DNA from 3 places in the Streptomyces sp. NBC_00212 genome. Region 3 is predicted to be linked to each of the others. Evidence: riboswitches for the same ligand, from Rfam matches in the RefSeq annotation. Region 3 holds a riboswitch; each other region holds the start of a gene.
The links. A riboswitch is a leader RNA that binds a small molecule or an ion and turns the genes downstream of it on or off. The one in region 3 is predicted to bind S-adenosylmethionine.
Positions count from the first base shown of each region.

Region 1: linked by a shared signal. The riboswitch ahead of OHA17_RS28795 (aminotransferase class V-fold PLP-dependent enzyme) and the one ahead of thrC (threonine synthase) in region 3 are both predicted to bind S-adenosylmethionine.
Region 2: linked by a shared signal. The riboswitch ahead of OHA17_RS04040 (glutathione S-transferase family protein) and the one ahead of thrC (threonine synthase) in region 3 are both predicted to bind S-adenosylmethionine.

Region 1 is NZ_CP108115.1:6,318,692-6,321,958, forward strand. It holds gene OHA17_RS28785 (cytochrome bc complex cytochrome b subunit) at 1-107, shown strand, start outside; gene trpD (anthranilate phosphoribosyltransferase) at 294-1,358, shown strand; SAM riboswitch class IV at 1,444-1,561, shown strand; gene OHA17_RS28795 (aminotransferase class V-fold PLP-dependent enzyme) at 1,809-3,197, shown strand.
Region 2 is NZ_CP108115.1:859,128-862,394, forward strand. It holds gene OHA17_RS04030 (LLM class flavin-dependent oxidoreductase) at 1-654, opposite strand, end outside; gene OHA17_RS04035 (putative leader peptide) at 726-1,106, opposite strand; SAM riboswitch class IV at 1,413-1,556, shown strand; gene OHA17_RS04040 (glutathione S-transferase family protein) at 1,807-2,589, shown strand; gene OHA17_RS04045 (hypothetical protein) at 2,665-3,018, shown strand.
Region 3 is NZ_CP108115.1:3,979,579-3,982,845, reverse strand. It holds gene OHA17_RS18175 (trehalose-6-phosphate synthase) at 1-302, opposite strand, end outside; gene OHA17_RS18170 (glucosyl-3-phosphoglycerate synthase) at 377-1,342, opposite strand; SAM riboswitch class I at 1,479-1,634, shown strand; gene thrC (threonine synthase) at 1,652-2,950, shown strand; gene OHA17_RS18160 (MoaD/ThiS family protein) at 3,025-3,267, shown strand, end outside.

The sequences.
Region 1 (3,267 bases), 2.3 Mb from region 3:
AGCTGCGCGCCAAGCTCAGCAAGGGCTACTTCGGCGAGGGGAACCAGATCCCCAAGCCGACGGCCGAGGAGTACGAGGAGATCACGAGCGGCCACGGCCACCACTGATCTCCGCTTGATCTGACGGTCGCCACAACCGAGGCTCCGGCCCGGCCCCTTCGCGGGGGCCGGGCCGGAGTCTTTTGCGTACGCGTTTCTCTACGGCGTCCGCAGTGCGGGCACGGGCGCGGGGTGCCCCGTCGCTGTCGATAGGCTGGCGGGCGGTATCCAGTCCCTTGACCACCAGGAGCGAGCATGAGCGCTGTTACCCCCACCGGAGGCGACACCGTGGCGGCCCACTCCTGGCCGGGCGTCCTGGACGCGCTCCTGAGCGGCACCGACCAGAGCGCGGACGTGACCGCGTGGGCGATGGACAGGATCATGCGCGGGGAGGCCACCGACGCCCAGATCGCCGCCTTCGCGGTGGCCCTGCGGGCCAAGGGCGAGACGGTCGCCGAGATCACCGGCCTGGTGCGCACCATGTACGAGCACGCCAACCTCATCGAGGTACCGGGCCCCAGCGTCGACATCGTCGGCACCGGCGGCGACAACGCCAAGACCGTCAACATCTCCACCATGTCGGCGATCGTGGTGGCCGGCACCGGCGCCAAGGTCGTCAAACATGGCAACCGGGCCGCCTCCTCGGCCAGCGGAGCGTCCGACGTACTGGAGAAGCTCGGCGTCAACCTCGACCTCAGCCCGCAGCGGGTCGTCGAGGTCGCGGAGGAGGCCGGCATCACCTTCTGCTTCGCGGTCAAGTTCCACCCGGCGCTGCGCTACGTCGCCGCGGCCCGCCGCGAGATGGGGATCCGCACCACCTTCAACTTCCTCGGCCCGCTGACCAATCCGGCGCGGGTACGGGCCCAGGCGACCGGCGTCGCGGACGCGCGGATGGCGCCCATCGTGGCGGGCGTGCTCGCCGAACGCGGCTCCTCCGCGCTGGTCTTCCGCGGTGACGACGGCCTCGACGAACTGACCACCACCGGGACGTCCCGGGTGTGGGTGGTGCGCGACGGCCGGGTCCGCGAGGAGAGCTTCGACCCGCGGGATGTGGGCATCGAGATCGTGCCCATCGAGGCGCTGCGCGGCGCGGACTCCTCGTACAACGCCGATGTCGCCCGGCGCCTGCTTGCGGGGGAGCGCGGGCCGGTGCGGGACGCGGTGCTGCTCAACTCGGCCGCTGCCCTCGTCGCCCTCGAACCGGGACAGGGCCCGCTCGCCGGGCAGCTCGGCGCCGCCATGGCCCGGGCTGCCGAGGCCATCGACTCCGGGGCGGCCCAGCGCGCCCTGGAGCGCTGGGTCGCGGCCAGCAACGCGTAGCCCGTACCTGATGTGACGCAAGGCGCAGTCCAGATCGCGGACTGTGCCTTGCGCACGCCGGGACGTGTGGCAGGATGCTGTTCAAGGTCATGAGTGACAGCGATTTAGGCCCCGGCTCGCTGTCCGGCAACCCTCCGTCCGTGGCGGGGTGCCCCGGGTGAAGACCAGGTCGTAGGCAGCAAGGCCTACGGCAAGCGCGGACCCCTGGACATCGTTGGATGTCACAGCCCTGGGGTCCTGGTCCTCAAGGGAGCAGTCTCGTGAGCAAGCGAATGCGATAGGGCGTACCGCCCCTTCTTCACAACCCTCCGCGCACCCGTCTCGGGCTGCGTGTTCGAGGTCAACACCCGTACACGGCAAGGCAGTTGAGCCCTCTCGATCGCAGCAGGGTCGCGCCGCCGTACCCGGGGTCCGAAGTCAACTCGCCTTTTCCTGCCAGGAGATACCGCCATGTCCGCACGCCCTGCCGCCACCACCACTGCTACCGCCGTCGAGTCCGCCGACCCCTGCTGTGCGGCGCCGCTGCCGGTGCTCGGCCGCGATGTCACCGTGCCGCTGGTCACCGGCGGCGAGGTGACCTACGCCGCCCTCGACTACGCGGCGAGCGCACCCGCCCTCCAGCGGGTCTGGGACGACGTCGCCGCGTACGCCCCCTACTACGGCAGCGTGCACCGCGGGGCCGGCTACCTCTCGCAGCTCTCCACCGACCTGTTCGAGAACAGCCGCGAGACGGTGGCCGAGTTCCTCGACTGCCGCCCCGGCGACCAGATCGTCTTCACCCGCTCCACCACGGACTCGCTGAACCTGCTCGCCCAGGTGATCCCGGCTAACTGCGAGGTCTTCGTCTTCGAGACCGAGCACCACGCCTCGCTGCTGCCGTGGCGCGACGCCCGCGTGACGTACCTGAACGCGCCGCGCACCCCGCAGCAGGCCGTCGAGACGCTGGAGCGCGCGCTCGCCGACCGCGACCCCTACGGCCCCGCCCTCGTCTGTGTCACCGGCGCGTCCAACGTCACCGGCGAGCTGTGGCCGGTACGGGAACTCGCCGCCGCCGCGCACGCCCACGGCGCCCGCATCGTCCTCGACGCCGCCCAGCTCGCGCCCCATCACCCCGTATCCGTACGGGAGTTGGACGTCGACTGGATCGCCTTCTCCGGGCACAAGCTGTACGCGCCCTTCGGCTCGGGCGTGCTCGCCGGGCGCGCGGACTGGCTCCAGGAGTCCGAGCCCTACCTGGCCGGCGGCGGCGCCTCCAAGAAGGTCGCGCGGCGCGCCGACGGCGGCGTGGACGTGGAGTGGCACACCACGGCCGCCCGCCACGAGGCCGGATCGCCCAACGTCATCGGCGTCTACTCCATCGCCTCCGCCTGCAAGGCGCTGACCGAGGCGGGCTTCGACTCGCTGGTCGAGCGGGAGCGGCACCTGATCGCGAAGGTGCGGGCCGGCCTGGCGGAGGTGCCCGAGGTCCGGGTCCTGTCGCTCTTCGGCGACGACGCGCCCCGGGTCGGCGTCATCTCGTTCGTCGTCGACGGCTGGAACAGCTCGCACTTCGCGGCGGCGCTCTCGGCGGAGTACGGCATCGGCGTGCGCGACGGCCTGTTCTGCGCCCACCCGCTGGTGCGCACCCTGCTCGGCAGCGACCCGCAGGACCCGGGCGAGTGCGGGGCCCCCGAGGCCGAGCCGGGCGAGCGCTCCCTGAACGCGATCCGGGTCAGCTTCGGGGCGGGGACGCCGGACGAGCACGTGGACCGCTTCGTGCGGGCGGTGCGGGAGCTGGTCACGCAGGGTGCGAAGTGGCAGTACCGCACGGAGTCGGGCCGCTGCGTCCCGGCGGTGTAACCCCGCCGGGCCACGCCTCCCTGGGGCTCCGCCCCAGACCCCGGGGAGTCTGCCCACCCGCCCGCCCGTC
Region 2 (3,267 bases), 3.1 Mb from region 3:
GAAGTGCTCGCCCTCGAAGTCGATGTAGTGCAGTTTCTCGCGGTCGATGAAACGCCCGGTCGCCACGTCCCGGATCTCGGCGTCGTCCTCCCAGCTGTCCCAGAGCCTGCGCACTACCTCGACGTAGTCGGCCGCCTCGTCGAAGTGCGGGCGCACCGCGACCTGCCCGGCAGGGGTGTTGTAGCCTCCGGCAGGCAGCGGCGGGACGGTCCGGCGCCCGAAGTGCGCGGCCTCGTTGGGGCGCGCGTCGATCTGCACGCGTACGCCCGCGCGGCCCGCACTGACGTAGTCGAGCGTGGCGATCGCCTTCGAGATGTGGAACGGCTCGGTGTGCGTGGTCACCACGGTCGGCACCACTCCGATGTGCCGGGTCCGTGGCGCGATGCGGGCGGCGATGAGGACGGCGTCCAGGCGGCCGCGCACCTGGTCGGTACGGTCGTCGGGCTCGGTGAGCAGCGACGACTGCAATCCGAGACCGTCCTCGATGGTCACGAGGTCGAGCAGTCCGTGTTCGGCTTCCACGACGAGGTCGGCCCAGTACCCGGCGGTGAGCAGATCGCGGGGGCGGGCCACCGGCTCCCGCCAGGACGCCGGATGCCAGCCGGTGCCGTCGAGAGCGACAGCGAGGTGCAAAGGAGAGGGTGATGAGGTCACGGCAGTGACGCCTTCCTGAAGATCCGTACGAGAAAGCCCGCCCCGTGCGAGGGCGTGGCCGCGAGGGAACGTCAGGGGCGACAGAGCGCGCCGGCGACGCGCAGCAGGTCGATGTGATGCCGGGAGTACAAGTACAGACGGCGGGGCGGCACCGGCTTCGCGACACGGCGAGGGGACAACGCGAGCACCCAGCTCACCGCCCCTCCCGCCCGGTGTGCCCGGGATCCTTGCCGACGCGGCGCGGACGGCTCCCCGGCGGGGGGCCGCGCGCTCTTCAGCAAGTCCAACACCACAACTACTCCTTTCCTTCCCGGAGTTCGACCCCTTGTTTCGTCATGGCCGACGAGGTCTCTGCACGGGCTCGGCGCAAGCCTGCGGTGACGCGCGTGGGGGCCGTGAGCCGGGGGACTGTCGAGCGCAGGGGGTCGCAGCGACAGCGGTGGGCGCACCACAGGCCCAGGGAACTGTCAGCCTCGGCAGAGGGCGCTACTCATGGCCGTACACAGCGCGCTGCTGACACGCAGCAGGTCGACGGCCCGGTCCGTACACAGGAGGATGCGGCCGTGGTGCCGCCGAGCGGCCGTCCCGTCAGCTGCGCGCATCACTGTCACCGTCACTTCTCCGGGCCCGGGGGCCGCACGTCGTTCGCGGAACGTAGCCAGGCGCCGAGGGGAATGTCAACGCACCGGACCACCAGATGAGACCGCTCGCCCAGGCTTCTTGACGGCGCAACGAAGCCCGCTCAGACTGGCGTCGACGGTCACGATTGTCAGCGCCCACACCGCGGTTTGCCCGCTTCAGTGGTCATCGGCCCCGGCCCGCTGACAGGCAACCCTTCCGCCGCGACGGGGTGCCCCGGGTGACGACCGGGTTCCGTCGGCACGGCGGGGCAAGCGTGGTCTCGCGTCTCGCGAGCCCCGGGAGTGAGGCGGGTGGACATGCCCAGGAGCGGCTTGACCAGGCGCCTGCACATCGATCTCCAGCGCATCTCCAGCGCTTACTGATCCGCGTTTGATCTGCGTTTGATCTGCGATCGACCGGGTCTGATTCCGCACGATCCGGACGGTCGCCTGTCAGCGCAGCCGCCCCCGCATCCCATCCGGCCGCTCATGCCCGCAAAGCCGTAGTGGCATCTCATTCCCAGGGAGAGTCATGCCCGAGACAGTTTCCCGCAGTTCCCGCACAGCCGCCTCCACCGGCTGCCAGCCGCCGGCGCCCGCTCCGGGTCCGCGATCCAGGACGATCACGGCACCCCCTCAGCCCCGTCGTTTCCGCAGCCGGATCGGCGTCGGCGCGGCCAGCGGCTTCTATCCCGCGCCCCGGCGCTACGACCTGTTTCTGTGCGCGAGTTGTCCCCGCTCGCTGCGCATCTCGATCACCCTCGACCTGCTCGGCCTGCGCCAGTCGGTCGCCACGACGCTCCTGACCTCCCTTGCCGCGACCCCCGACGGCTACGCCGAACTGCACCGCGCGTACGAGACCACGGTCCACCACTTCGACGGACCCCTGGCGGCGCCCGCGCTGCGCGACCGCTGGAGCGGACGGATCGTCAGCAACCACACCCCCGACATCCTCCGCGACCTGGCGGGCTCCCTCGCCGGTGAGGAAGGCGCCCAGCACGCGCCTCTCCGGCCGCCGCGCCTCGTCGCGGACATCGAAGCCCTCAGCACCCTGCTGGACCGGGACGTCACTCCGGCCGCGCGACCCTCGGCGCGACAGGCGGCACTGGCCCTGCTGGACCGCGGCCTCGCCCGCCACCCCTACGCACTGGGAACGGAGTTGACTGCCGCGGACGTGGACGTGTGGGTGGCGCTCGTCCGCCTCGACCGGGACGAGCTGAGGTGTGCATCCCCTCGGCTCGGGGACTACGTGCGACGGCTCGGCGACCGTCCCGCTTTCCGGAGCGCGATCAAGACGATGTACGACGCGGCATAGAGCCCACGCGGACCGCCCGGGTCACCGCGTCGAGAGCGCACCTCGGCCTCGCCGCTCCACGACCAGTACTCGGCGGTGCCCTTGTACGGGCAGATGCACCTCGCCCAGATCTTCTCGACCCGGCACGACCTCGACATCTACCGGCTCTGCCTCGACGTCCACACTCGGCTTCGCGACTTCCTCACCCAGTACGCCGAAGACCGCCCACTGCTCGGGGAAACCCTAGAAAACTGGCTCTACCCGCTGGCGTCCATGTCGGCCTACACCCTGACCCGGCTACGCCAGCCGTCCCCTCGCGATCTGCTCAACATCGACCTGGGCCACCTCAACGAGCCGCTCATGACCCGCATGACCGGAACCTTGGAGCAGAACTTCAAGACCGCCCTGCGCCACAGCAAAGCCGACGGCGTCGACCGCATCGAAAGGTGATCCGCACCGGCCGGCGTGTAGGAGCGAGGGGAAAGCCCCTGCTCGCGGACACCACAGCAAGATCCGGACCATATACGGACCAACTCTGCTCCGCAGCGCGAGCTCCCACTCGTTTCCGCAGGCCAGAAGCAGGTCAGGCCGTATACCACCAGCAGACGAACAACCTGTTGAGCGCCTCACATGCGGCTGGGCACGCCTCTCTGACACCACAAGTTCTCACAGGACCCTGCCAAACCTTCACGGCCAGAC
Region 3 (3,267 bases):
AACCACAGCACCGAGTTCGCGATGCCGTTGTACGCGTCGGAGAAGACGGCCGGGTCGATGTCCAGCATCCGGACGCCCGTCTCACCCACGCCGCGTCGCACCGCCTCGCGGTCGCCGTCGCCGAGCGCCGCGCACACCCACACCGACTCCACGTCGGAGCCGATCGCGCTGAGCCCCGAGACGAGCCCGCCCCCGCCCCGCTTGGATTCGAGGGACCCGTCCTCCTTCAGGGCATACGAGACGGGGCCGCGATTCGACGCGACGAGTACCTGGGCCCTGGGGGCGGCGTGCGCGGTGACCATGTTGCGGAACCTAGCCCACCCCGCAACCCCTCAAACACCCGTACGCCCGCCCCCGGGAGCGGGATCCGGCCGTCCTACGCCGCCCGGTGCACCGCGTACTCCTCGATGTCCCGCATGGGCGGCCGCTCCTCGGTGTCGACGGCGTACGTGTGCGGTACGAAGCCGTGCTCACCGCGCTCGAACTGGGTCAGCTCGGGCCGTACGAGATGGCCCCGGGACAGCCTCAGCTGCGCGGTGCGGTAGATCGCGGCGGCCATCCGGCCGAGCGCCGGCCCGTCCTGGTGGCGGTGCCTGCGTACGCCCACGTCGACCTGGGCCAGCGCGTCGAGGCCCACCGTGTGCAGCGCGTCGACGAGCAGCGCGAGCTCCACTCCGTACCCGACGGGGAACGGCAGCCGCTCCAGGAGTGAGCGCCGGGCCGCGTACTCGCCGCCCAACGGCTGGACAATTCCGGCCAGTTGGGGCCAGTGGAGGTTGAGCAGCGGCCGCGCCACGAGCTCGGTGACCCGGCCCCCCTGGCTCGCCGTCTCCCCGAAGGGGCTGTCCGCTCCGAAGGGGCGGTCGTACATCGCCTTGACGAAGTCCACGTCCGGGTCGGTCAGGAGCGGCCCGACGATCCCGGAGACGAACCCCGCGTCGAAGTCCTTCAGGTCCGCGTCGATGAAGCACACGACGTCGCCGCTGGTCACGAGCAGCGAGCGCCACAGCACCTCGCCCTTGCCGGGCAGCGCGGGTATGCGGGGCAGGATCGCGTCCCGGTGGACGACCCGGGCGCCGGCCTTCGCCGCGACCTCGGCCGTACGGTCGGTGGAGCCGGAGTCGATCACCACGAGCTCGTCGACCAGGGGGACGGAATCGGTCATCAGCTCGCGCCGGATCGCGGCCACGATGTCACCGACGGTGGCCTCCTCGTCGAGGGCGGGCAGCACGACACTGACGGTCGTACCGGTGCGCTGTTTCGCGGCCAGGATCCGCTCGATCGGCCGCTCCGCCGCGGACCAGGAACGCCTGCTCAGCCAGCGTTCCACCTCTTCCAGCACGGTTCCTGGCCTCCTCGTGTGATCCATCTCGCGGTTCGGACGACTATCTCAACCGTCCCGGGCTTCGGTTACAGTCTTGAACAACGCGGATGACCGTCGCATGTCGGGGGTCGTCGTCACGCTGACAATCGAATACCGCTCATCCAGAGGGGCAGAGGGAAACGGCCCGTTGAAGCCCCGGCAACCCTCCAGTCGGTTCTCGTCGATCTCTACGATCCAAGACACGAGGCCACCGGCTAGGGAAGGTGCCAAATCCGTCTCATGGCGACGTTCGCCGTGAGGAAGATGAGGAGAAAGGGCCTCCCCTCCATGTCTGCACAGACTGTCGAAAACCGTACCTCTGCCGACAATGCCGTTGATCTCGGTCCGGCGTCCGGGCTTTCCTGCCGCGAGTGCGGCCAGCGTTTCGAACTTGGCCCGATCTTCGCCTGCGAACTGTGTTTCGGACCGCTCGAAGTGGCTTATGACCTGCCGCTCGGCGACCCCGAGGCGCTGCGCAAGCGGATCGAGGCGGGCCCCGAGAACATCTGGCGTTACGCGCCGCTGCTGCCCGTCCCCGCCGACGTCGCCGACAAGCCGAACCTGAACCCGGGCTTCACCAAGCTCGTCAAGGCCGAGAACCTGGCGCGCGAGCTGGGCGTCGAGCCCGGCAAGCTGTTCGTCAAGGACGACTCGGGCAACCCGACGCACTCCTTCAAGGACCGCGTCGTCGCCCAGGCCCTGGAGGCCGCCCGCGCCTTCGGCTTCACCACCCTCTCCTGCTCCTCCACCGGAAACCTCGCGGGCGCGGTCGGCGCCGCCGCCGCGCGGGCCGGCTTCCGCTCCTGCGTGTTCATCCCGCACGACCTGGAGCAGGGCAAGGTCGTCATGGCCGCGGTGTACGGCGGCGAGCTCGTCGGCATCGAGGGCAACTACGACGACGTGAACCGCTTCTGCTCCGAGCTCATCGGCGACCCGCTCGGCGAGGGCTGGGGCTTCGTCAACGTCAACCTGCGGCCGTACTACGGCGAGGGTTCCAAGACGCTGGCGTACGAGATCTGCGAGCAGCTCGGCTGGCAGCTGCCGGACCAGCTGGTCATCCCGATCGCCTCGGGCTCCCAGCTCACCAAGATCGACAAGGGCCTCCAGGAGCTGATCAAGCTCGGCCTCGTCGAGGACAAGCCGTACAAGATCTTCGGCGCGCAGGCCGAGGGCTGCTCCCCGGTGTCGACCGCCTTCAAGGCCGGGCACGACGTCGTACGCCCCCAGAAGCCGGACACCATCGCCAAGTCCCTCGCGATCGGCAACCCGGCGGACGGCCCGTACGTCCTGGACATCGCGCGCCGTACCGGCGGCGCGGTGGAGGACGTGAACGACGAGCAGATCGTCGACGCGATCAAGCTGCTCGCCCGGACCGAGGGCATCTTCGCGGAGACCGCGGGCGGTGTGACGGTCGGCGTCACCAAGAAGCTCATCGAGGCCGGTCTCATCGACCCGTCGCTCACCACGGTCGTGCTCAACACCGGTGACGGGCTCAAGACCCTGGACGCGGTGGCCGCCACGTCCCAGGCGACCGCGACCATCCGCCCGAGCCTGGACGCCTTCCGCGAGGCCGGCCTCGCCCACTGAGGCGCTGAGGCGCTGAGCCACGAGGCGGGCCTCGGCCCACTGAGCCACTGCTGAACGACTAGGAGCACCGAACCATGAGCGTGAACGTCCGCATCCCCACGATTCTCCGCACCTACACCGGTGGCCAGGCCGAGGTCGCCGCCGAGGGAGCCACCCTCGCCGAGGTCATCGCCGACCTGGAGAAGAACCACACCGGCATCGCCGCGCGCGTCCTGGACGACCAGGGCAAGCTGCGCCGCTTCGTCAACGTGTACGTCAACGACGACGACGTGCGCTTCGAGCAGGGCCTCCAGACGGCCACGCCCGAGGGCGCCGGC